4 regions of the Rhodopseudomonas parapalustris genome follow, and region 4 is predicted to be linked to each of the others. Evidence: predicted binding sites of a transcription regulator. Region 4 holds the regulator's gene; each other region holds the start of a gene.
The links. Region 4 encodes LexA, which represses DNA repair genes until DNA is damaged. Its sites were predicted from a motif close to TGTTCNNNNTGTGTTCNG; they were not measured.
Positions count from the first base shown of each region.

Region 1 (5,768 bases), on a different contig from region 4:
GCTGGAGGCGGTGAAGGGCGAGACCGTTACGCATATTCTGGTCACCCACACCCACAAGGATCACTCGCCCGGCACGCCGCTGATCAAGCAGGCGACCGGCGCCACCGTCTATGCCGAAGGGCCGCACCGGGCGTCGCGGCCGTATTTTGAGAGCGAGACGGTGTCGACCGAATCCGGCGCCGACCGCAACTTCAAGCCCGATATCACGATCCGCGACGGCGATGTGATCGAGGGCGACGGCTGGACCATCGAGTCGGTGGCGACGCCCGGCCACACCGCCAATCACATGGCGTTCGCTTGGCGCGAGGGCGATGCGCTGTTCGTCGGCGATCATATCATGGGCTGGTCGACCACCATCGTGGCGCCGCCCGACGGCTCGATGCCGGACTACATGGCGTCGCTTGATCGGCTGATTGGCCGCGACGAGCAGCTCTATCTGTCCGGTCACGGCGCCGAGATTCCCGAAGGTCCGCGCTACTCGCGATTCCTGAAGCGGCACCGGCTGGCGCGCGAGGCCTCGATCCTGCACCGGCTCGGCAAGGGCGAGACCGACATCCCCAGCATGGTGCGGGCGATCTACATCGGCATCGACCCGCGGCTGGTGAGCGCTGCAGGCTATTCGGTGCTGGCGCATCTGGAAGATCTGGTGACGCGCGGCGTCGTCGCCACTGACGGCGATCCGGTGATTGGCGGCCGCTACCGGCTGGCCGGTTAGCAGCCGCTTCTCTTTACAGCTTGTAGGCAGTGCGGAAGCCGCCCCAGTGGCGACTGCGCACCCGCACCGGCACGTCGATCTCGCGCATCATCACGGTCTGGCCGCCGCCCATGTCGCGGGCGTAGCTCTGGATCAGGAACGAGCGGGTGTTGCGGCCGGCCGCAAGTCCGGCCGGATCGTTGAACATCCGGCGGTTGCGCGCATTGGCGGTGTTGAAGGCGATGTCGCCTGGCCGCTGCGGCTGCGAGTACAGTTTGTTGTGCACCGGCAGGTAGCCGTTGCGGTCGATCATCACGCAGAACGCCATCCGTGGGTCCTTGGCCAGGAATGCTTCCTGGAACGAGGGCAGGGCGCCGTCGGCCCAATCGAGGTATTGGGTGCGGTATTGTTTCGGATCGGTGCCGGGGATCTCGACGTAGTTCTCATCGAACATCTGCTCGAGCGTCAGCGCGCCGGACGCAATACCGCGCTCGAAAATCCTGGCGAGCTCGTGGCCGGCCTCGATCGCGCGGGTGACGAACTCGGTGTTCTCGTCGCGGATCGCCCACAGCCGGTCCTCGACCCGCTCCTGCAGGCTTGCGTCGGGGGCGACAAACCGCGCGAGTGCCCCGGCCTTGCCTTGCTCGGCGATGCGGATGCGGCAGGTGCCGATGTCCTGCAACTCGGCGGAGAGCTGTTGCCCGGTGGCGAGGCCGGCCACGGCCGGGCCGCTGATCAGCACCCCGTCCATCGAGATCTCGTACACCGGCGCGGAGATCTTGCCGTGCGGGGTCTCGATTGCGATCTGCAGGTGGCACGGCAGCTTCTCGCGGCGCCGCGCGTCTTCGCGGTCGCCGAGCTTGAGCAGAACCGCGGTGCGTGCCCGCAGCTTTTCGGCGAGTGAGGTAACGTTCTGGCCGGCGCGAGCGACTTCGCCGCCGTGCTGCTCGGCTTCGCGGGTGGCGCTGTCGATCTCGGCGGTGCTGTCGCCAACCGAGGCGATGAAGGTCGAGGCCGAGGTGGCGTTGCCGGCGATGTCGCCGGTGGTGGCGTTCTGTTCGGCCACTGCTCCGTTGACGGTCTCGAACACCGGCCGGATCGCCGCGATCGCGCTGGTGATGCGATGGACCGCGTCGGCCGAGCTGGAAGCGTCGCGCTGAAGCGCGTCGATCTTGCGCTTGATCTCCTCGGTGGCTTCCTGGGTCTGCACCGCCAATGCCTTCACCTCGGTCGCCACCACGGCGAAGCCGCGCCCCGCCGCGCCGGCGCGGGCGGCCTCGATCGTTGAGTTCAGCGCCAGCAGCGTGGTCTGGCGGGCGATCTGCGAGATCAGGTTGACGACGTTGCCGATCGCCGCCGACGAATCCCGGAGCCGCTCGACATTGGCCGTGGCTTCATTGGCGGCGGCGCTGGCGTCGTCGGCGAGCTGCGAGGCCTGGCGGACCTGGGCACCGATACCCTCGGCCGAATGGGTGAATTTGTCGGCAGCTTGCGAGAACGAATCTGCGGTGGCCTGGGCGGCGCTGGTCCGGCCGGTGAGAGCATCGGTGCGCTCGCGGATGGTGTGCAGGGTCGCGGTCGTCGACCCTACGCCGGTGGTCACCGAGTCGGCGGCGCGCTCGAGCTGGCGGATCAGGGAGCCGAGCTCGAGCTCCAGCAGTTCAAGGATTTCACGCGCCGAATCGGTCTCGGCGGCCGCCGGTTCGGCCGCAGCCTGGGCCGAAACCGCAACGACGTTCGGGGCCGCCGTCTCCGGCAGCCGCTTGCGAAACAGGCCGAACGCCATGACACCTCCCGTAAAACTAGAATTTCGCGCGCTACTCTCTCGGCTCTACGTGAAGGTACGGTTAAATTTTCTTTTGGTGGAATTCGGGATTTCGCGCCTCGGTACGGTGGCAAGTCTTTGATTTTGGCGGATGCGCCGCTTATAAACCCGCGCCGCAGCCCGAAAATTTCAACGGATCGACCCGCGAGAGAGAGCGCATGGCCGGACATTCGCAATTCAAGAACATTATGCACCGCAAGGGCCGGCAGGACGCACAGCGGTCCAAGCTGTTCAGCAAGCTCGCCCGCGAAATCACCGTTGCGGCCAAGCTCGGCACGCCGGACCCGGCGATGAACCCCCGGCTGCGTGCCGCGGTGCTCGCGGCGCGTGCGGAAAACATGCCGAAGGACAATATCGAGCGCGCGATCAAGAAGGCGATTGGCGGCGATTCAGAGAACTACGACGAAATCCGTTACGAGGGCTACGGCCCCGGCGGCGTCGCCGTGATCGTCGAAGCGCTGACCGACAACCGCAACCGCGCCGCCAGCGACATCCGCTCGTTCTTCACCAAGTCCGGCGGCAATCTCGGTGAAACCGGTTCGGTGTCGTTCATGTTCGACCGCGTCGGCATCGTCGAATACGACGCCGACAAGGCTTCGGCCGACGACATGCTCGACGCCGCGATCGAAGCCGGCGCCGACGATGTGGTGTCGTCGGAGTCGGGCCACGAGATCTACGCCTCGCAGGAAACTTTCCGCGACGTCGCCAAGGCGCTCGAAGCCAAGTTCGGCGAGGCGCGCAAGGCGGCGGTGATCTGGAAGCCGCAGAACACCGTCGTGGTCGATGACGAGACCGGCGAGAAGCTGTTCAAGCTGATGGACGCCCTCAACGACCACGACGACGTCCAGAACGTCTACGCCAACTTCGAAGTCTCCGACGCCCTGATGGCGAAGATGGCGGGCTGAACAGGACTGCGCGGCCGGTTGGCCGCGCATCCAGCACAAGCCGCTTACAGCACGACGATATTGTATTTCGCGGGGCCGACGACCGAGGCCACGCGCATGCTGATCGTGTTCTGCGTGTTGCTGTCCTCGTAGATGATGGTCTGGTTCGGCGGAACCGGCGGCGGCGGCGGGGGCGCCGCCGTATACGGGGTATTCGGCACCGTCTTGGTCGTCAGGGTGCCGGTCGTCCCGGCCGGCGGCAGCGGGCCGACTTCCGGAATCGTCGGGAAGGTGAGGTTGTCGACAGCGACAGCATAGAGATCCGATTCCGACTGCCGCCTGACCTGACCATGAGTGATGACGCGGGTCATTGTCCGTGCTCCTGTGGTTGAAGTTGCGACAGCAAAAGGAAACCACAACAACCTTAGGTTGTAAAATGATGAGTGCTCGCCTCGGAATATCCCGAGGGCGCAGCTCCATCTGCGTTGATCCGTTATCGGCGAGTACGCTGTCGAGCTTCCGCGGCTCTTTCCCTGGGTACGGCGGCTTGTTGCTATTTTGTTCTTTAGCTTTTCGGCGCTATCACTTGGCCATGACCCCAGCGCCGAATCACAGCGTCCGCATCCTTGGCATCGACCCCGGCCTTCGCCGCACCGGTTGGGGTGTGGTGGAGAGCGAGGGCAATCGGCTGGTGTATGTGGCGTGCGGCTCGGTGGAGCCCCGCGATACGCTGCCGCTGGCCGAGCGGCTGTTGGCGATCCATGATGGGCTGTCGAAGGTGCTGGCCGAACACGCGCCGGCCGAGGCCGCGGTCGAGCAGACCTTCGTCAACAAGGACGGCGCCGCGACGCTGAAGCTCGGCCAGGCGCGCGGCGTGGCGATGCTGGTGCCGGCGATGCACGGCCTCCTGGTCGCCGAATATGCCCCCAACCTCGTTAAGAAGACGGTGGTCGGCGCCGGCCATGCCGACAAGACCCAGATCCAGATGATGCTGAAGATACTATTGCCCAAAGCCGATCCGAAGAGCGCCGACGCCGCGGACGCATTGGCGATCGCCATCACCCACGCCCACCACCGTGTCGCCGCCCAGCGGCTAAAGGCGGTGGGCGCATGAGGATATTTGCTTGTGTGAGAGGGGCGCAGCCTCTCCCCGCGCACAGCGCGCCCCCTCTCCCGCTTGCGGGAGAGGGTTGGGGTGAGGGCGACGCGGGCACAGTGCTCGTGGCCCCCCCACCCCCGCAAGCAGGAGAGGGGAGGAGAGCCTCCCCATGATCGGCAAGCTCAAGGGCGTGATCGATAGTTACGGCGAAGACTATGTGATCCTCGACGTCCATGGCGTCGGCTATCAGGTGCATTGCGCCAGCCGCACCCTGCAGGCGCTGCCGTCGCCGGGCGAGGCGGCGACACTGTCGATCGAGACCTATGTGCGCGAGGATCAGATCAAGCTGTTCGGCTTTCGTACCGATACCGAACGCGAGTGGTTTCGTCTGCTGCAGACGGTGCAGAGCGTCGGCGCCAAGGTGGCGCTGGCGGTGCTGTCGACGCTGCCGCCACACGATCTCGCCAATGCGATCGCATTGCGCGACAAGGCCGCGGTGGCGCGCACGCCCGGCGTCGGGCCGAAGGTCGCCGAGCGCATTGTCTCGGAATTGAAGGACAAGGTGCCGGCGCTCGGCAATGTCGATCCGGCGGTCGTGCATCTGTCTGGCGCGATCGATGACAACACTGCGCCGCGCGCTGTCTCGGACGCGATCTCGGCGCTGGTCAATCTCGGCTACGGTCAGCCGCAGGCGGCCGCAGCGGTCGCTGCGGCCTCGCGCGCCGCCGGCGAGGACGCCGCGACCGCGCAACTGATCAAGCTCGGCCTGAAGGAGCTGTCGAAGTGAGTATCACCGAGGCCGACCGCGCGCTGATCGATGCCGCAATCGCGGCAATCACCAAGCGCTACCGCAACGACTGGCAGGAAGTCGGGGCAGCACTGCTGACCCGCACCGGCCAGCGCTATGTCGCGGTCAATCTCGATGCTTATCTGGGCCGTATGGCGGTGTGCGCCGAGGCGGTCGCGCTCGGTCAGGTGATCACCGAACTCGGCGACGCCGGCATCGACACCATCGTGGCCGTGCGCCACCCCAAGCCGCACGACACCGACCGCGAAGTCCGCGTCGTCTCCCCCTGTGGCGCCTGCCGCGAACTGATCTGGGACTACGACCGTAACGCCCGCGTCTTAGTGCCGGGGCCGGACGGCGTCGAAGCGGTGAGCATCAGCGAACTGCTGCCGAACAAATACAGCCGGGAGCGGGTATTGTGAGTGTGTTTGCCACTACTCTCTCTCCTTGCACAGCGCGCCCCCTCTCCCGCTTGCGGG
Region 1 is NZ_JAMKBZ010000005.1:130,997-136,764, forward strand. It holds gene M9H71_RS06870 (MBL fold metallo-hydrolase) at 1-715, shown strand, start outside; gene M9H71_RS06875 (methyl-accepting chemotaxis protein) at 729-2,480, opposite strand; gene M9H71_RS06880 (YebC/PmpR family DNA-binding transcriptional regulator) at 2,678-3,424, shown strand; gene M9H71_RS06885 (hypothetical protein) at 3,469-3,774, opposite strand; gene ruvC (crossover junction endodeoxyribonuclease RuvC) at 3,996-4,517, shown strand; gene ruvA (Holliday junction branch migration protein RuvA) at 4,672-5,289, shown strand; gene M9H71_RS06900 (cytidine deaminase) at 5,286-5,711, shown strand.
Region 1: the regulator LexA is predicted to act here: its motif matches at 3,952-3,969, upstream of ruvC (crossover junction endodeoxyribonuclease RuvC).

Region 2 (5,768 bases), on a different contig from region 4:
CCGGCCGATGTTCAGCACCGCCAGCAATGCGACGCCCGCGAGCGAGACCATCAGGCCGCCGAACAGCTTCAGACCAAGCAGTGCGCGATTCCCGAGCTCTGCCGTTGACGGGAGCAGCGGTAACGCGAACTGATCGGCGCGCAGCAGCCAGACCGCATAGGGCAGCACCAGCACCGCGATCACCAGGATCGCGAACACGGCGTCGAGCGAGATGAAGGCGCGGCGACAGCGCGCATTGGCGAGCGCAAATGCGAGCGGCAACAGCAACAGCGCCGGTGCGGCCACCGTCGTGAGCAGCAGCAGGCCGATCTCGATCGACAGAGCGAACCACGCCGCACGACGATGCTGGCCGACCACTTGCCAGCCGTGCCACAGCACCAACGCCCAGAGCGGGCGGGCCAGAATCAGCGGGCCGAACTCGACGCCGGAACCGGCGAAGGCGGTGATGGTGGAAGTCAGCAGCACCGCGACCACGGCGTATTGCGGACCGACCACGCTGCGCGCGAGCTGGAACAAGGCATAGAAGGTGACGACGAAGCAGAGCTGCGCCAGCACGTAGACGCCCACGATATGGCTGCCGGCTGCCCGATAGGCGATGTCGGCGAGCCAGAACGCCAGCGGCGGGCCGAGATCGGTGCCGACTTGGTATTCGCGGCCATAGGCGAGCACCATCGCGACGTCGCCCGGCGGACTGGCGTAGAACAGCGTCGGGACCAGGACCCACAGCAGCGCCTGGGCGCTCACCACCAGCCAGAACACCAGCAGCGGCCGAGCGCGGATCAGTTCGACGATCAGTGAGGCGAAACGCATGTGGGGCCAGCGAAATTCGGTCTGATCGTGATAGAGCCCACCGGCCGCACGCGCAACCGCGCGCCCGCCCTCACACGGCGGCTTCGATGGCGGCCTCGGGCGCGAACAGATCCCGGATCGGCGGCGGGGCGGCGCCTTCGATCCTCTGCCAGGCGGCGGCGACCGGCGCGAAGAAGCGGCGGTGATGCACCGTCGGCCCGAGCCTGGCCAGGGCATCGAGATGCTCCGGCACGCCATAGCCTTTATGCTGCTCGAAGCCGTAGCCGGGGCACTGTTCGGCGAGCCGGCACATCAGGCGATCGCGCGACACTTTGGCGATGATCGAAGCCGCCGCAATCGAAGCGATCAGCCCGTCGCCGCCGATCACGGCCTCGCAGTCGCACTTGGTCGCGAGCCGATCCCGACCGTCGACGAAGACGTGGCGCGGCAGTTCTGGCAGCGCATGCACCGCGCGGGTCAGCGCCCACAGCGAGGCACGCAGGATGTTGTCGCGATTGATCCGCTCCGGCGAGGCGTAGACCACGGAGACCTGTGCGGTGGCGCAGATCTCCTCGAACAGCGCCTCGCGCTTCTCCGCTGTCAATCGCTTCGAATCGTCGAGCCCCTTCGGCACCCGCTTCGGATCAAGCACCACGGCGGCTGCGACCACCGGCCCGGCGAGCGGGCCGCGGCCGGCTTCGTCGCAGCCGGCGACCGGCCAGATGCCGCGCTTGATCAGCGCACGCTCGCGCCGGAAGCCCGGCGGCGCCACCGCGATCACGCCCTTCGGTCGCTTGGCCGGCACGGCTTTGCCGGCGGCGGCCTTTGCGTTCGGTATGGAGGCGGGCTTGAGCTTGCTGCTCGAAGCCTTGTTGCTCGAAGCCTTGCTGCTAGGAGCCTTCTTGATCGAAGTCTTGCCGGCCGGCTTCGCCGGAACCTTGATCAGCTGTTTGCTGTCCCGAATCATCGGGTGATGCTGCGGGCGTGGCCCGGCCGGCGCAACCGGAAACTCCGGATCATGCCCGCAATTCAGCGCCACCAGTGGGTATTAGCGCTGCGCTCGCTCAGAACAGGCTGAGCTGCTGCCCTGCCTTCTCCGGCTTCTCGAAATGGTCGAGGGTCAGCTTGGAGCGGCGCTTGTTCAACCCGAGCCGGGTGCAGGCGGTCTCGAAGCGGCGGCCGATCATCCAGGCGATCGGGCCGGTGCCTTTCATCCGCGTACCCCATTGCGAGTCGTAATCGCGCCCGCCGCGCATGTCGCGGATCAGGGTGAAAACATGGCGATAGCGGTCCGGATAGTTCGCCATCAGCCATTCACGGAACAGGTCGCGCACTTCCAGCGGCAGGCGCAACAGAATGTAGCTGGCCTCCTTGACGCCGGCATGAGCGGCGGCGGCGAGGATGCGCTCGATCTCCATGTCGTTCAGCGCGGGGATCACCGGCGCCACCATCACGGTGGTCGGAATCCCGGCGTCGGAGAGCCGCTTCAGTGCCTCGAGCCGCTTGGCGGGCGCCGAGGCGCGTGGCTCCATGCTGCGCGACAGTTTCGGATCGAGCGAGGTGACGGACAGCGCCACCTTGACGAGCTGACGCTTGGCCATGCGGGCCAGGATGTCGACGTCGCGCACCACCAATGCGGACTTGGTGACGATGCCGACCGGGTGACCGGTCTTCTCCAGCACCTCGAGGATGCCGCGCATGATCTTTCGCTCGCGCTCGATCGGCTGATACGGATCGGTGTTGGTGCCGATCGCGATCATCTTCGGCTCGTAGTCGGCCGACGCCAATTCCTTCTCGAGCAGTGCCGGCGCATCCGGCTTGACGAACAGCCGCGATTCGAAATCCAGCCCCGGCGACAGACCGAGATACGCGTGCGTCGGCCGTGCGAAACAATACACGCAGCCGTGCTCGCATCCGCGATACGGATTGATCGAGCGGTCGAAGCCGATATCAGGCGATTCGTTGCGGGTGATGACCTTGCGCGCAGTGTCGAGAGCGACGGTTGTCTTGAAGGGCGGAAGGTCGTCGAGGCTCTGCCAGCCGTCGTCGAACGCGACTCGAGCCTCCGCCTCGTAGCGACCAGAGTCGTTGGAGGTCGCTCCGCGACCGCGGCGGCGCTGCTGATCGATGGCGACCTCGATCGCAGGGAACGGGGAAGGCGCGCCCACCGGCTCGGAGGGCACCGTGACCGGCGGGCGCTTGAGGGCATTGGATGCTCTGCTCATGCATCCAAGATAGCGAGTCGCAAGAACAAATCAAGAACAAACGTACATGTCGAACGTTTCGTGTCCCCAGCTTCGCACGATCCTTTGCCCGGATGATAGGCATCCTGCAATTCACGGCTGATTTTGCGGCAGTGAGGTGCTAAGCGTGGCGCGCATCTGTCGTCGTAGGGTCACCCGCCGAACATGTTGAGCGTGATCGTTTCCACCGAAGGCGTCGAGCGGACCGCGGTTGCGACGCTGGCGTCGCTGGTCCCCGGCGCTGCGGCCGGCGTAGTCAGCGACGTGACGTTGGTCGATCGCGGCGGCAGCGACACCATTGCGCGCGTCGCGGACGTGGCCGGCTGCAACTACCTGGCATTCGACGGCGATCGCGCCGAAGCGCTCGCCGCTGGAGCTCGGAAGGCACGCTCCCCGTGGCTGATGTTTCTGCATGCCGGCGCCGTGCTCGATCCCGGCTGGATCGAGGAGACCACGCAGTTCATCGAAGGCGTCATGGCCAGCGGCCATCCGCGCGCGGGCATCTTCCGTTATGCACGGTCGCCTTATGCACCCACCGGCTGGCGCGAGAGCCTGTCAGCGATGATCCGCAGCTTCTCCAGCTCCGGTGCGAATCAGGGCCTGGTGATCGCCCGCGACCATTACGACCGGCTCGGCGGCCACGCCGGGCGCGGGGCCGAAGCCGCCCTTCCGCGCGAGCTCGGCCGGTCGTCCCGCACCCTGCTGCGCAGCCGGGTCATCCTCGCCGCCTGATTGAGCCGTCCAATATCGACCGAACCCGCCGATCCATATGCTTGCCTTCGGCAACCATTTAGTTGACGAAAGCAATCATATCGGCTTGGATTATTCCGTCGCAGGTATGGCGATGGGAAGAGCAGCAGACCAGTGCAACAGGATCTGAAGAACGACGAGACGGTCGAAGCCGTCCGCGCCTTTAACCGCTTCTACACAGCCCGCTTGGGCGTGCTGGAGCAGCATCTCTACGCGAGCCCCTATTCGCTGACGGAAGCGCGCGTGCTGTACGAGCTGTCGCAGCGCGAGCATGTGACGGCGACGGAGATCGCCGCCGAACTCGGCATTGATGCCGGCTATCTGAGCCGGATCATCCAAAGCTTCGACAAGGCCGGGCTGATCAAGCGCACACCGTCCGCCGCCGATCGTCGCCAGCATTTGCTGTCGCTGACCGCCAAAGGCCGCGCCTCCTACGCCAAACTCGAGCGGAGTTCACAGCAGGACGTCAGCCGGATGCTCTCGGTGCTGGAGGCGGACGACCGCGCCGAAGTCGCCGCCGCGATGGCGACGATCCAGCGCACGATGTCGTCGGCTCAACAGCCGCCGCCGATTCTGCGCGAGCCGCGGCCCGGCGACATCGGCTGGATCGTCCAGAGCCATGGCGCGATCTATGCGGCCGAATATGGCTTCAACGCTGCATTCGAAGCGCTCGTGGCACAGATCTGCGGCGACTTCCTGGCGAAGAACGACCCTGCGCGCGAACGCTGCTGGATCGCCGAATACAAGGGCGTCCCGGCCGGCTCACTGTTTCTTGTCGACGCCGGCGACGGCATGGCCAAGTTTCGGTTGTTGCTGGTGACTCCGCAGGCGCGCGGTCATGGCCTCGGCAAGCGCCTGGTCGATGAAGCCATCGCGTTCGCCCGTCGCTCCGGCTATCGCGGCATCACGCTGTGGACGCAAGGCGTCCTGGTCACCGCGCGCAACATCTATCAGCGGGCGGGATTCGAGCTGGTCGGGACCGAGCCGCACACGATGTTTGGCCCGGAGATGCTCGGCGAGACCTGGGAGCTGAGGCTGTGAATTCTGCGCGTCGCGAGGATACGCGGCGCGTCACTGCAGAGCTGATCGCCTTCCACGCCCGGCGTGGAAGGCGCAGCGAGGCGCCGCAATGGTTGCAATGCTACGGACCGTGTTCGACGGCCTGCGCTTAGCACTCCATCGGCTGAAGCAGATCCTCAGGCAGCCCGATCCGCCACCAGCGTTTCTACAAACTGCGGGTAGCACTCGGCGAGCTCGTCGGTGACGCGGCCGCGCAGCAACCCCAGCGTCTCCGCATCCGGCTCCGGAGTGAACGGCACCTGCGCGGGCGCGTCGTAGTCGAAACCGGTGGCGGCACGGATCTCGTCTGCCGAGCTGCCCCGATGCACGCTGCGCAGACCGAACCGCTTGCGCTGCTTGTCGAAGCCAAACAGCGCCAGCCCGGTCAGCAGCGCGTGCGGACCGCCGCATCGATAGACGCGCTCGCTGGCGCCCGGAGCGCTGACGAAATCGACCTTGTCGACCAGGACGCGGGGCGAGTGCTCCTCGCGAAACAGGATCACCCGCGGCACCAGATAGTACATGAACGCCGAACCGAACGAGCCCGGCCAGCGCACGCTGCTCGCCGGATAGTCGCCGGTGCCGACCAGGTTGATATTAGCCTGGCCGTCGATCTGGCCGCCGCCGAGGAAGAACGCGTCGATCCGGCCTTGCGCGGTGGCGTCGAACAGCTCGAACGCGCCGTTGGTGAAGAAATTATGCTGACGCGAGCCGAGCACGATCACCCGGACCGGATCGCGGCCGCGGCGCTCGTTGCGGGCGCGCAGCAGCATGGCGCCAGCGGCCGGGATCGGCGAGGAGGCACCGACCGCGACGGTGCGAACGCCGTCGAGCAGATCGGCGATGGTGGCGATCAGGATTTCGCGCGACGTCGCAGGTGCCGTGCTCATGCCACCGCCTCGAACTTCTGGGCGAAGCCCTGCATAT
Region 2 is NZ_JAMKBZ010000005.1:36,118-41,885, reverse strand. It holds gene M9H71_RS06440 (glycosyltransferase family 39 protein) at 1-810, opposite strand, end outside; gene M9H71_RS06435 (ribonuclease HII) at 881-1,756, opposite strand; gene M9H71_RS06430 (PA0069 family radical SAM protein) at 1,854-3,014, opposite strand; gene M9H71_RS06425 (glycosyl transferase) at 3,198-3,764, shown strand; gene M9H71_RS06420 (bifunctional helix-turn-helix transcriptional regulator/GNAT family N-acetyltransferase) at 3,897-4,823, shown strand; gene M9H71_RS06415 (CoA-transferase) at 4,979-5,731, opposite strand; gene M9H71_RS06410 (CoA transferase subunit A) at 5,728-5,768, opposite strand, start outside.
Region 2: the regulator LexA is predicted to act here: its motif matches at 3,036-3,053, upstream of M9H71_RS06430 (PA0069 family radical SAM protein).

Region 3 (5,768 bases), on a different contig from region 4:
TACCGTGACAACTTATGCAAAGTAGCACAATTCCATCAGGGTCATGCCGTGTTGCGTCGGCAAATTCGGGGTTAATATGCTCGTAGTCGTAGATGGCTTTTCCGCAAACAATGCAGCCAAATCCATCTCGTCGTCGGACTTGGCGCCGAACATCAGCAGGAATGTTGCGGCTTAAACCAAATCGGTTTCTCAATTACATCACTCCGCCGCCTCGTCCGCCTTCCTCTTCGCCGCCTTCGCCGGCCTCTTCTTCTCCAACACCGGCTTCAAGAACTTCCCCGTGTAGCTCCTCGGCGCTTTGACAATGTCTTCCGGCGGGCCCCAGGCGACGATTTCGCCGCCGCCGTCGCCGCCTTCGGGGCCGAGGTCGATGACCCAGTCGGCGGTCTTGATGACTTCGAGATTGTGTTCGATCACCACCACGGTGTTGCCCTGCGCCACCAGCTCGTGCAGCACTTCGAGTAGCTTGGCGACGTCGTGGAAGTGCAGGCCGGTGGTCGGCTCGTCGAGGATGTAGAGGGTGCGGCCGGTGGCGCGCTTAGAGAGCTCCTTGGCAAGCTTGACGCGCTGGGCTTCGCCGCCGGACAGCGTGGTGGCCTGCTGGCCGACATGGATGTAGTCGAGGCCGACGCGCTGCAGCGTCTTGAAGGTTTCGCGCACGCGCGGCACCGCTTTGAAGAACTCGGCGGCTTCCTCGACCGTCATGTCGAGCACGTCGGCGATCGACTTACCCTTGAACAGCACGTCGAGCGTTTCGCGGTTGTAGCGCTTGCCCTTGCAGACGTCGCAGGTGACGTAGACGTCGGGCAGGAAGTGCATCTCGATCTTGATGACGCCGTCGCCCTGGCAGGCCTCGCAGCGGCCGCCCTTGACGTTGAACGAGAACCGGCCCGGCTCGTAGCCGCGCGACTTGGACTCGGGCAGGCCGGCGAACCACTCGCGGATCGGTGTGAACGCGCCGGTGTAGGTCGCGGGATTGCTGCGCGGGGTGCGGCCGATCGGCGACTGGTCGATGTCGATGATCTTGTCGATGTGCTCGAGGCCCTCGATGCGGTCGTGCGGCGCCGGCGGTTCGCTGGCGTTGTTCAGCTTGCGCGCGATCGCCTTGTAGAAGGTGTCGATCAACAGCGTCGACTTGCCGCCGCCGGAGACACCGGTGACGCAGGTGAACAGGCCCAGTGGGATTTCGGCGGTCACGTTCTTCAGATTGTTGCCGCGAGCGTTGACCAGCTTCAGGGTGCGGCGATGGTTCGGCGGCCGGCGCTCCGGCACCGGCACCGACAATTCGCCGGTCAGATACTTGCCGGTCAGCGACTTCGGATTGCGCATGATCTCGGCCGGCGTGCCTTGGGCGATGATGTGGCCGCCATGGACGCCCGCGCCGGGGCCGATGTCGAGCACATGGTCGGCGAGCAGGATGGCGTCCTCGTCGTGCTCGACCACGATCACGGTGTTGCCGAGATCGCGCAGCCGCTTGAGGGTGTCGAGCAGCCGGGCGTTGTCGCGCTGGTGCAGGCCGATCGACGGCTCGTCGAGCACGTAGAGCACGCCGGTGAGGCCGCTGCCGATTTGCGAGGCGAGGCGGATGCGCTGGCTCTCGCCGCCCGACAGCGTGCCGGACGAGCGCGACAGCGTCAGGTAGTTGAGGCCGACGTCGAGCAGGAAGCTGAGCCGGTCGCGGATCTCCTTCAGGATACGAACGGCGATCTCGTTCTGCTGGGTGTTGAGCAGCTTGGGCACCGAGGTGAACCAGTCGCCGGCGGCCTTGACCGACAGCTCGGAGACCTCGCCGATATGCTTCCCCCCGATCTTGACGCACAGCGCCTCCGGCTTGAGGCGATGGCCGGCGCAGGCATCGCACGGCACGTCGGAGAAGTACTTGCCGAGCTCCTCGCGCGCCCATTCGCTCTCGGTCTCGCGGAAGCGGCGCTCGATATTGGTGACGACGCCTTCGAACGGCTTCTTGGTGTCGTAGGAGCGGACGCCGTCCTCGTAGGAGAACTTGATCTCGTCGTCGCCGGAGCCGTGCAGCAGCACGTTCTGGACCTTCTTGGGGAGGTCCTTCCACTTGGTGTCGAGCGTGAATTTGTAATGCTTGCCGAGCGCGGTCAGCGTCTGCAGGTAGTACGGCGAGGACGACTTCGCCCACGGCGCGATCGCGCCCTTGCGCAGCGTCAGTTCCTTGTCGGGCACGACCAGGTCAGCGTCAATGTGCTGCTCGATGCCGAGGCCGCCGCATTCCGGACAGGCGCCGTAGGGGTTGTTGAACGAAAACAGCCTGGGCTCGATCTCCGGAATGGTGAAGCCGGACACCGGGCAGGCGAATTTCTCCGAGAACAGGATGCGCTCGGCGCCGCTCTTGTCGTGGATCTTGGCGACCTTCTTGTCGGCCTTTTTCTTCTTGTCGCCGGGCTCGTCAGGAGCGGGCGCCGGTGCGGCCGCCGCGGCGGGCGCATCCGCGAACTCGATCACCGCCAGCCCCTCGGCCAGCTTCAGCGCGGTCTCGAAACTCTCGGCGAGGCGCTGGCCGATGTCGGGACGCACCACGATGCGGTCGACCACGACGTCGATGTCGTGCGGGAATTTCTTGTCGAGCGTCGGCGCTTCGGCGAGCTCGTGGAAGCTGCCGTCGATCTTGACGCGCTGGAAGCCCTTCTTCAGCCAGTCGGCGAGCTCCTTGCGGTACTCGCCCTTGCGGCCACGCACCACCGGCGCCAGCAGATACAGCCGGGTGCCTTCGGGCATCGCCAGCACCCGGTCGACCATCTGCGATACCGTCTGGCTCTCGATCGGCAGGCCGGTCGCCGGCGAGTAGGGCACGCCGACGCGCGCCCATAAGAGGCGCATGTAGTCGTAGATCTCGGTCACGGTGCCGACGGTCGAGCGCGGGTTCTTCGAGGTGGTCTTCTGCTCGATCGAGATCGCTGGCGACAGGCCGTCGATCTGGTCGACGTCCGGCTTCTGCATCATCTCGAGGAATTGCCGGGCATAGGCCGACAGCGACTCGACATAGCGGCGCTGACCCTCGGCATAGATGGTGTCGAACGCCAGCGACGACTTGCCGGAGCCGGACAGGCCGGTGAACACCACGAGCTTATCGCGCGGGATGGTGACGTCGACGTTCTTGAGATTGTGCTCGCGGGCGCCACGAATGGTGATGGCGGTCCGGCTCGAGGCCGCGGGGGTCTGACGCTTCGCCTTGATCACTTCGTCCATGCGGGTGTCCAGACGCGCGGAAACGCGCCGGTTGGGGCGCGCGCCGGAGCGACCGGAGCTGACGCCGGATGGGCTGAAATCGGAACATAGGAAGAACGAGGCGCGATTGCCAGAGCCTCGGTGCGCCATCAACCGGATTGTTGCGTCCGACTGGCGCGGTTTCCAGTCCGACCGGACAAAGGCCGAAAGGTCGCGCCGCAGCGGCTCCCGCGTTTCGGTCCGGAACCTGCGCCCGGAAATGCAGAAGGCCGGCGCGAGGCCGGCCTTCCGAACCGAAGCTGAGTGCAGCGAAGCGGTTCTCAGTAGCGCGCCACCACCGGGCCGCCCCAGCGATAATTGATGCGGGCTAGCACGAGATCGGTATCCCCACCCGATTCGTAACTCCCGGCGATCGGCGCACCAGTAGCTGCGCTATTGAACTGAACGTCGTGGCGATTTTCGAAGATGTGATTGTATTCCACTCCGATAGACCAGTTCGGAGCGAAGCCGATCTCGAATCCCCCACCGACAGTCCCACTCCAGCGAGTGTGATAGTCCGTAACCGCTGTCGCGGCACCAGTAGCGTTCGAGATGAATTCGTACTGGCGATCAGTCACCGCAGCGCCGCCCTTGACGTAGAGTAGTATGTTGTTCCAGGCGTAGCCGACTTGGCCGGTGAACAGACCGAAAGCGTCAGTCTTCGAGTAAATCTGGTTCGCTAGGTTAAATTGATTCTGTATACTACCATGAAAATCGGCCCAGTTTCCCTGTGCTTCAACGCCGAATACCCAGGCACCGGTTTGCCAACGATAGCCGATTTGGCCACCAGCCGTTGCGCCGTTGGCGTTATAGGCACCAAGGTCCAAGGCCGGATTGCGATCGGTCCTATAGCGGTTGTCGCGACTTTGTCCCCAACCCGCATTGGCGCCGATATAAAAACCGGACCAATCGTACATCGCTGCAACTATAGGAGGCGGTGCTTTTGTGTAAGGACGGGCAGCCATATCAGCTGCTGAGGCGGGTGCGCTTAGCGCAATCATTCCGGTAGTACAAAGAAGAAATTTCTTCATTTCGCTCTCCAATGGGCACGGCGCAAATCAATCAACTGCACACATGATACGCGGAAAAAGACAGAAGTCTGTAGCCGGGCTGCAACATTTGATTGAATAATTCTGCTCTTGCCCTGTCAACCTCGGAGGCCGGCCCCCGTGGAATCTATACTTGGACACAGAAGAGCGGCGAGTGTCCTCGTCGTTAGCCTTCGCGGCTGTCGTAAGCGCCCAGAAGCTCAATACCGCGCCACGACTGGGCCTCCCCATCGATAATTGATGCGGGCGCTAACGACGTTAAGGTCCTGGTTGATGCGGTCGACGGAGGTGGTCGCAAAGGCGATGTCGCGGTTTCCCATGAACAGGTGGTCGTACTCGAAACCGATCGACCAGGCAGGAGCGAAGCCGTATTCCAAACCAGCACCTACCGACGCGCCCCATCGGATTTCTTTAGCTGTGTCGGTGACCGCGCCTGTCCTAGTGCCATACACTGTGTATTTGTCGCCTGTGAGCGCCGCACCGCCCTTGGCATAGATCAGCGTGTTTTCCCACGCGTAGCCGACGCGGGCGGTGAATAGGCCGAATGCGTCCACATTAGAATCGTTGATCGTCCCCGGCGTGGGGAGAAGGCTCACATTAGTCCCCTTGAAGTCGGCCCAGTTGCCTTGAGCTTCGAGACCAAATACCCAGGCTCCTATCTGCCAAACATAACCAAACTGGCCGCCGACTGTGCCGCCTGAGGCATCGTGGCAACCCTCGCCCAAGTTGGCTGCAAGCGGTTGCGCCGTGGTGCCGGCGAAGTCCCAGCAGTTGCGGCTGGTGCCCCAGCCGCCATTGGCGCCGACGTAGAAGCCGGACCAGTTGTACATCACCGGGATCATCGGCAGCGCCTTGGGGTAGGGGCGGGCCGCGAGGTCGGCGGCCATCGCCGGCACCGAACTCGTGGCAATCAGGCCACCCAACGCAATCAGACCAACGGTCCCCAACGGAAATTTCTTCATCGCAATTCTCCGGTTGTTTGCTTCACCGGTTCCTGATCCGCCAGTTGTCCCGCTGCGGACCAAAGGAAGCGCGAGTGCCCATCTCAAATTCCGGCTGTGACTATACGCTCGTCTTGATGCGTGCGACGTCGCCGATTTGCAACAATCGCGCGCAAAAAATCGCTCTGAAACTGGTAATAGCGGAACGTAATCCTGAAATTGCATCCTAGATACCGATCCAGCCATCTGCGGTACTACGCGCCGGTGCGGCGCGTCTCGCAGGTGGCTGACTTTGCGCTTCTCATCGGAACAAAAATAGAACATAATTGTGTTGCTCGCCGCGGTGGATAACGCGGGCGCTGCGGGTATTTTCGCGCGTGGGCGTATGGGCGACGCGGCGCCGACAGCGTAAGCGCTTGGGCGGAAGGTCGCTGAGACGCCGGATCGGCGTGCGGAGCGGCGAGCAGTTGGTTGATTTTGAGAGGAGACGTCGATGGCGGGCAGCGTGAACAAGGTGATCCTGGTCGGAAACCTCGGCGCCGAT
Region 3 is NZ_JAMKBZ010000014.1:46,666-52,433, reverse strand. It holds gene M9H71_RS14035 (SEC-C metal-binding domain-containing protein) at 1-193, opposite strand, end outside; gene uvrA (excinuclease ABC subunit UvrA) at 199-3,216, opposite strand; gene M9H71_RS14025 (outer membrane protein) at 3,516-4,265, opposite strand; gene M9H71_RS14020 (outer membrane protein) at 4,484-5,245, opposite strand; gene M9H71_RS14015 (single-stranded DNA-binding protein) at 5,718-5,768, shown strand, end outside.
Region 3: the regulator LexA is predicted to act here: its motif matches at 3,297-3,314, upstream of uvrA (excinuclease ABC subunit UvrA).

Region 4 (5,768 bases):
GATCTCGCCTGGGATCATCCCGCGCCGTTCACGCTGCCGATGACGCCGGCGGCGACCGATATCGACGGTCTCAATCACACCAACAACTCGGTCTATGTGCGCTGGTGCGACAGCGTCGGCTGGGCGCATTCCGAAGCGCTCGGCCTGTCGCTCGCCGACTGGCAGCGGATCGACCGAGCGATGGCGATCCGCCGCGGCGAATACGACTACCTGCTGCCGAGTCACTTGGGCGACGAGCTGCTGCTCGGAACCTGGATCTATGGCAGCGACGGCAAGCTGGTGATGGAACGGCGCTTCCAGCTCATCCGGCTGCGCGACGGCGCCACCATCATGCGCGGACGCTGGCAACTCGTCTGCATCGAGCTCAGCAGCGGCCGGCCCCGTCGCCTGCCGCCGGAGTTCTCGAGCGTCTATCTGCCGGTGATGATCAAGGCGGACGACGCATCGCCGTCCGCCTGACGTCGGTGCGCCGCGTTACTGCGGCGGGTTGCGGCAATCCATCGAATACACCAGCTCGCCCTTGGCGGTGCGGCCGATCGGCTGGCACGGCACATAGGCGCGGCCGGCTTGCCCACTCGGCGCAGCAGCGGGCCGCGCGGCTTCGCTCGGAGCCGCAGCCGGCGTGGTCGCCGGTGTCGAAGCTGCGGGGGGCGCCGCGGGTGCAGCGGCTCCAGGCGCGGACGCGCTCGGCGGGCCGTAATCGTCGGCGTTGAACGACGGCGCCCAGCCTTTGCTCCAGTCGTGGCGCATCCAATACACCGAGCCGAACGCGATGATGCCGACCACGACCATGATCCGCAGGAACCATTTCGGAAAGTCTTCCATCTGCCCGCTCCGTCCGCTCGATGCCGGGAACGTGGTACAGGCGGACGCGACGGTTCGACAATAATGATTTCGAACGACGCGGCGGCAGGTCGCGGGGCGCCGCGATGGCGCTGCGGCCTTGCGTGGTCGCGGCGCGCCACCTAAAGCCGGATCGGGACGGTTCGATTCTCATTCGCCTGCAAGGGAGGAGCCCGATGGCTTTGATGCCGGTCGACGAAGCGCTCGCCGCGGTGCTGGCCGGCGCGCGCGGGCTCGACATCGAGATGGTCGCGCTCGAGGATGCCCACCGCCGCGTGCTGGCGCGCGACCTCGCCGCGCTCCGCACCCAGCCGCCGCAGCCGATGTCGGCGATGGACGGCTACGCCGTGCGCGCCGCCGATGTCGCGGCGCCGCCGGCGACGCTGCGGGTGATCGGCGAGATCGCCGCCGGCCGCCCTGCCACGGTCGGCATCGGCGCGGGCGAAGCGCTGCGGATCTTCACCGGTGGCGTCGTCCCCGAGGGCGCCGATGCGGTGGTGATCCAGGAAGACACGTTGCGCAACGGCGACCACGTCACGGTCAACGAAGCCGTCCGACTCGGCCGCCACATCCGCCCCGCAGGGGTCGACTTTCGCGAAGGCCAGGTGCTGCTGCATCAGGGCCACCGGCTCAACGACCGCGACCTTGCTCTTGCCGCCGGCATGAACCACGCCGCGCTGCCGGTGCACCGTCGGCCGCGGCTGGCGCTGCTGGCCACCGGCGACGAGCTGGTGATGCCGGGAACGGCGCCCGCCCCCGGCCAGATCGTCTATTCCAACGGCTACGCGCTGCGCGCCTTGGCGCAGGCCGAGGGCGCAGAGGTGATCAACCTCGGGATCGCCGCCGATACGCTCGAAGCGACCCGGGCGGCGATCCGGCAGGCCCGCGATCTCGGAGTCGATTTGCTGGTCACCACCGGCGGCGCCTCGGCCGGCGACCACGATCTGGTCAAGGACGCGCTGGAGGCCGAAGGCACCCGGATCGCGTTCTGGAAAATCGCGATGCGCCCGGGCAAGCCGATGATGCACGGCCATCTCGGCGCGATGCGGGTGATCGGCCTGCCGGGCAACCCGGTGTCGTCCTACGTCTGTGCGGTGCTGTTCATGGTGCCGCTGATCCGCGCGCTCAGTGGCATGAGCCAGCCGACGCACATCCGCGAGTCGGCTCTGCTCGGTGCCGACCTCGCCGCCAACGACACCCGCGAGGACTATCTACGGGCCCATCTGGCACGCGACGACGCCGGCCGGCAGGTCGCCACTCCGGTCGACAGCCAGGACTCCTCGCTGCTGGCACGGCTCGCGGCGGCCGAGGCGCTGATCGTCCGTCCGGCATTCGCGCTGCCCGCGCAGGCCGGCTCCCCCTGCGTCATCCTTAAGCTCCCGCTATAACGACCCGTGAAATTCCTGGCGTTCGATTAACAGGTTGCGGAACACACCCCGAACATATAGTGTCCGTTCATGATTTGTTTTCGAGATTCGGCGATAATGAGGCTGTTACGCAGACTCGTCGTCCGAACCGAGACGCACCTCGAACCGGCCGGTCGTCGCCGAATGGGAAATCGCCGATGCTGACGCGCAAGCAGTTTGAGCTGTTGAAATTCATCAACGAGCGGCTGAAGGAAGCCGGGGTTCCGCCGTCGTTCGACGAGATGAAGGATGCGCTCGATCTGCGCTCGAAGTCGGGCATTCACCGCCTGATTACGGCACTGGAGGAGCGCGGCTTCATCCGGCGATTGCCGAACCGCGCCCGGGCCATCGAAGTCATCAAACTCCCCGATACCAGCGGCATGCCCAGCGGCGGTCGCCGCGGCTTCACCCCGAGCGTGATTGAAGGCAATCTCGGCAAGGTTCGGCCGCCGAGCCCGGAGCCGGCCGAAGACGATCATAATCGCGGCAGCGTCGCGGTTCCGGTGATGGGCCGGATCGCCGCCGGTACGCCGATCGAAGCGCTGCAGAGCCGCAGTCACACCATCAGCGTGCCGGCCGACATGCTCGGCAGCGGCGAACATTACGCGCTCGAAGTACGCGGTGACTCGATGGTCGAGGCCGGTATCCTCGACGGCGACATGGCGTTGATCCAGAGGAACGACGTCGCCAGCACCGGTGACATCGTCGTGGCGCTGATCGACGAAGAGGAAGCCACGCTGAAGCGGTTCCGCCGCCGCGGCGCCTCGATCGCGCTGGAGCCAGCCAACGCCGCGTATGAAGTGCGGATCCTGCCGCCCAATCGCGTCCGCATTCAGGGCAAGCTGATCGGGCTGTACCGCAAATACTGAGCCAGGCGGTTCGGTCTCCAACGAGCATCACTCTCAATCGTCGCCCGTCCGATCCTGCGGCGCCGGAGTGGCATCCTCGGATGCTGCCGGTGCGGGCCGTCTGATCGAGGCCGGCCTGCCCTGCGCGTCCGCTGCCGCTTCGGCCCATGGCCGGCTGTGCCCCCTGGGCCGGGCTGCCTCGATTACAAACACGGCCGGCGCGTCGCCACTTCGTCGCAGCGCCAGCGTTCCACCCGTTCGCAGATCATCGTCGCCGAGCACCTGCGCCGCACAGTCCGGCGGCGGCTGCGCCGCGGTGACGACCAGCGCCGCGCGAGCGCAATCGTCGGCCAATCCATCGGGCCGCAGCGACAGCGCCACCAGCCGCCCGTCCGCGAGCGGCGTGACGCAGCCATCTGCATCGCAGGACACACCGACGCGAAGCGAGGCATCATCCGGCGTGCGGGAATCGGCGTCTGCGGCAAGCCATTGCTTGAGCCGGAACGCATCGGCGCCGCTCTGCATCAGCCGGAGCCGACCGTCGGCGCCGCGCACCGCGACCTGCCTGCCGTCGCCGGCGACCAGTACCTCCGGCTGCAGCGTCAGCGCCGCCCAGACGATCGCGCCGATCAGGCCGAGCGCCCCGCTCCAACGCAGCGGCGTGCGCAGCAAACCAACCGTGACCAGCGCGAGCGTGGCCAGTAGCAGCGGTCCGGGGCCGAATGCGGTGACGCGGCCGACCGCGCCGGGCAGCGCCGCCACCCATTGCGCCACCAGGGTCATCCAGTCGATGCCGAATTCCATGATCCGCCAGAACGGCGCGTCGAGTCCAAACGGGATCGCGACGAGACCGAGCAGCCCCGCCGGCATCACGATCGCTGAGACCACCGGCATCGCCGCCAGATTGCTGAGCACGCCGTAGGGCGTGATGCGGTGGAAGTGATAGGCGGCGTAGGGCATGGTCGCGAGGCCTGCGACCAGCGAAGCGAGTGTCAGCAGCGCGATCTCCCGCCCGCCCCACAGCGCCACCCGCGACGCCACCGAGCTGTCGTCTGCTGCGAACAGCGCCGGCATCCCGATCTGCACCAATGCGACCAGACCGAGCGTGGCGGCAAACGACATCTGAAAACTGGGATGCACCAGCGCTTCGGGCGCAATCGCCAGCACGATCAGCGCCGCCAGCGCCAGGGTCCGGAAGGTGATGGCGCGGCGATCGACCATCACCGCGATCAACACGACCGCGGTCATCAGAAAGCTGCGCTGGGTCGCGACTTCGGCGCCGGATAGCAACAGATAGAACGCAGCGGCCGCGAGCGCTGCGGCAGCCGCGACCTTCTTGATCGGAAACGTCACCGTGAGCGCCGGGATCAGCGCCAGTAGCGCGCGCAGCGCAAAGAACACCACGCCCGCCACCACCGCCATGTGATAACCGGAGATCGACAGCACATGGCCCAGTCCGGAGACGAACATCGCATCGTTGACCGGTGTCGAGATCGCATCGCGCTTGCCGGTGAGCAGTGCGGTGGCGATGGCGCGGGTATCGCCGTCGAGCGCGGCTCTGATCCGCGCGTCGATGGCGTCGCGCAAGCCCTGCATCGCGGCGGCATAGCGCAGCCGCCAGCCTCCGCTTTGCGCCGGCGCTTCGACAGTGATCGTGCCGAGCACGAAGCCGGACGCGGCGATACCCTGGAAATACAGATCGCGGGCGAAGTCGTAGCCGCCCGGCTGCAGCGGCTGTAGCGGCGGCTGCAGCCGCGCCTTCAGCGTCACGAAGCTGCCGACCGCAGGCGCCTTACCCTTCTTCACCGACAGTCGCACCCGCTCGAGCTGTGGCGGGGCGCGTGCCGCCTGCATCTGGGTGACACGCAGTACGAAGCGGTCGGTGCGCTCGCGCTCTTCGCGAACTTCGACGAAGCCGCTCAGCTTGGCGGCGTACACCGGCGTGATCAGTACCGGATGCGCAACCCGTGACGCCTTCAGCGTCGCGGTGGCAAAGCCCGCCACCGCCGCCGCGATCAGCAGCAGCGGCGCGAAAGCGCGGGTGCGGCGAAGCAGAAAGGTCCCGATCGCGAATCCGACCGCGGTCGCAGCGGCGACCCAGGCGACCGGCTCGTGATCGGCCGCAAAATACAGTGCGATGCCGGCACCGAACGCGACCGGCGTCCATGGCAACAGCCGCCCCGGCCCGGCTTCGGCCCGCGCCCACACGCGCAGCCGATCGGTCAGCGCAGTCCACGCCGTCAGCCCCCACGCCAACAGCGCGCCGGTGCCGGCCGAGGCGCCGACCGGCCATGTCCGTGCCTTGGTTCGATCGCGCCGCTGCAAGGCCGCGCCCCCACCTTCGCCGCCGGGCGAACAGTGGAACAGATCAGCGGCACCGGCAATCGCCAGCGCCGCACCGTCGGAGATCAGGCTCGATCGGGCGTCAGCCCTTCGCCACTTCCTTGGCGAAGGTATCCCGGAGCCCGATGGTGCGATTGAACACCGGCTTGTCCGGCGTCGAGTCGCGATCGCGGACGAAGTAGCCCTGACGCTCGAACTGCAGCGGCTCGGCCGAATTGCTCGCCGCCGTCTCCGGTTCGATCCGGGCGCCGGTCAGCACTTCGAGCGACTGCGGATTGAGATCGTCGGCGAAGGTCGCCGCGCTCGGTGCCGGGTTGGCGAACAACTG
Region 4 is NZ_JAMKBZ010000036.1:2,060-7,827, forward strand. It holds gene M9H71_RS22325 (acyl-CoA thioesterase) at 1-459, shown strand, start outside; gene M9H71_RS22330 (hypothetical protein) at 475-825, opposite strand; gene M9H71_RS22335 (molybdopterin molybdotransferase MoeA) at 1,020-2,231, shown strand; gene lexA (transcriptional repressor LexA) at 2,408-3,118, shown strand; gene M9H71_RS22345 (ComEC/Rec2 family competence protein) at 3,152-5,422, opposite strand; gene M9H71_RS22350 (glutamine--tRNA ligase/YqeY domain fusion protein) at 5,523-5,768, opposite strand, start outside.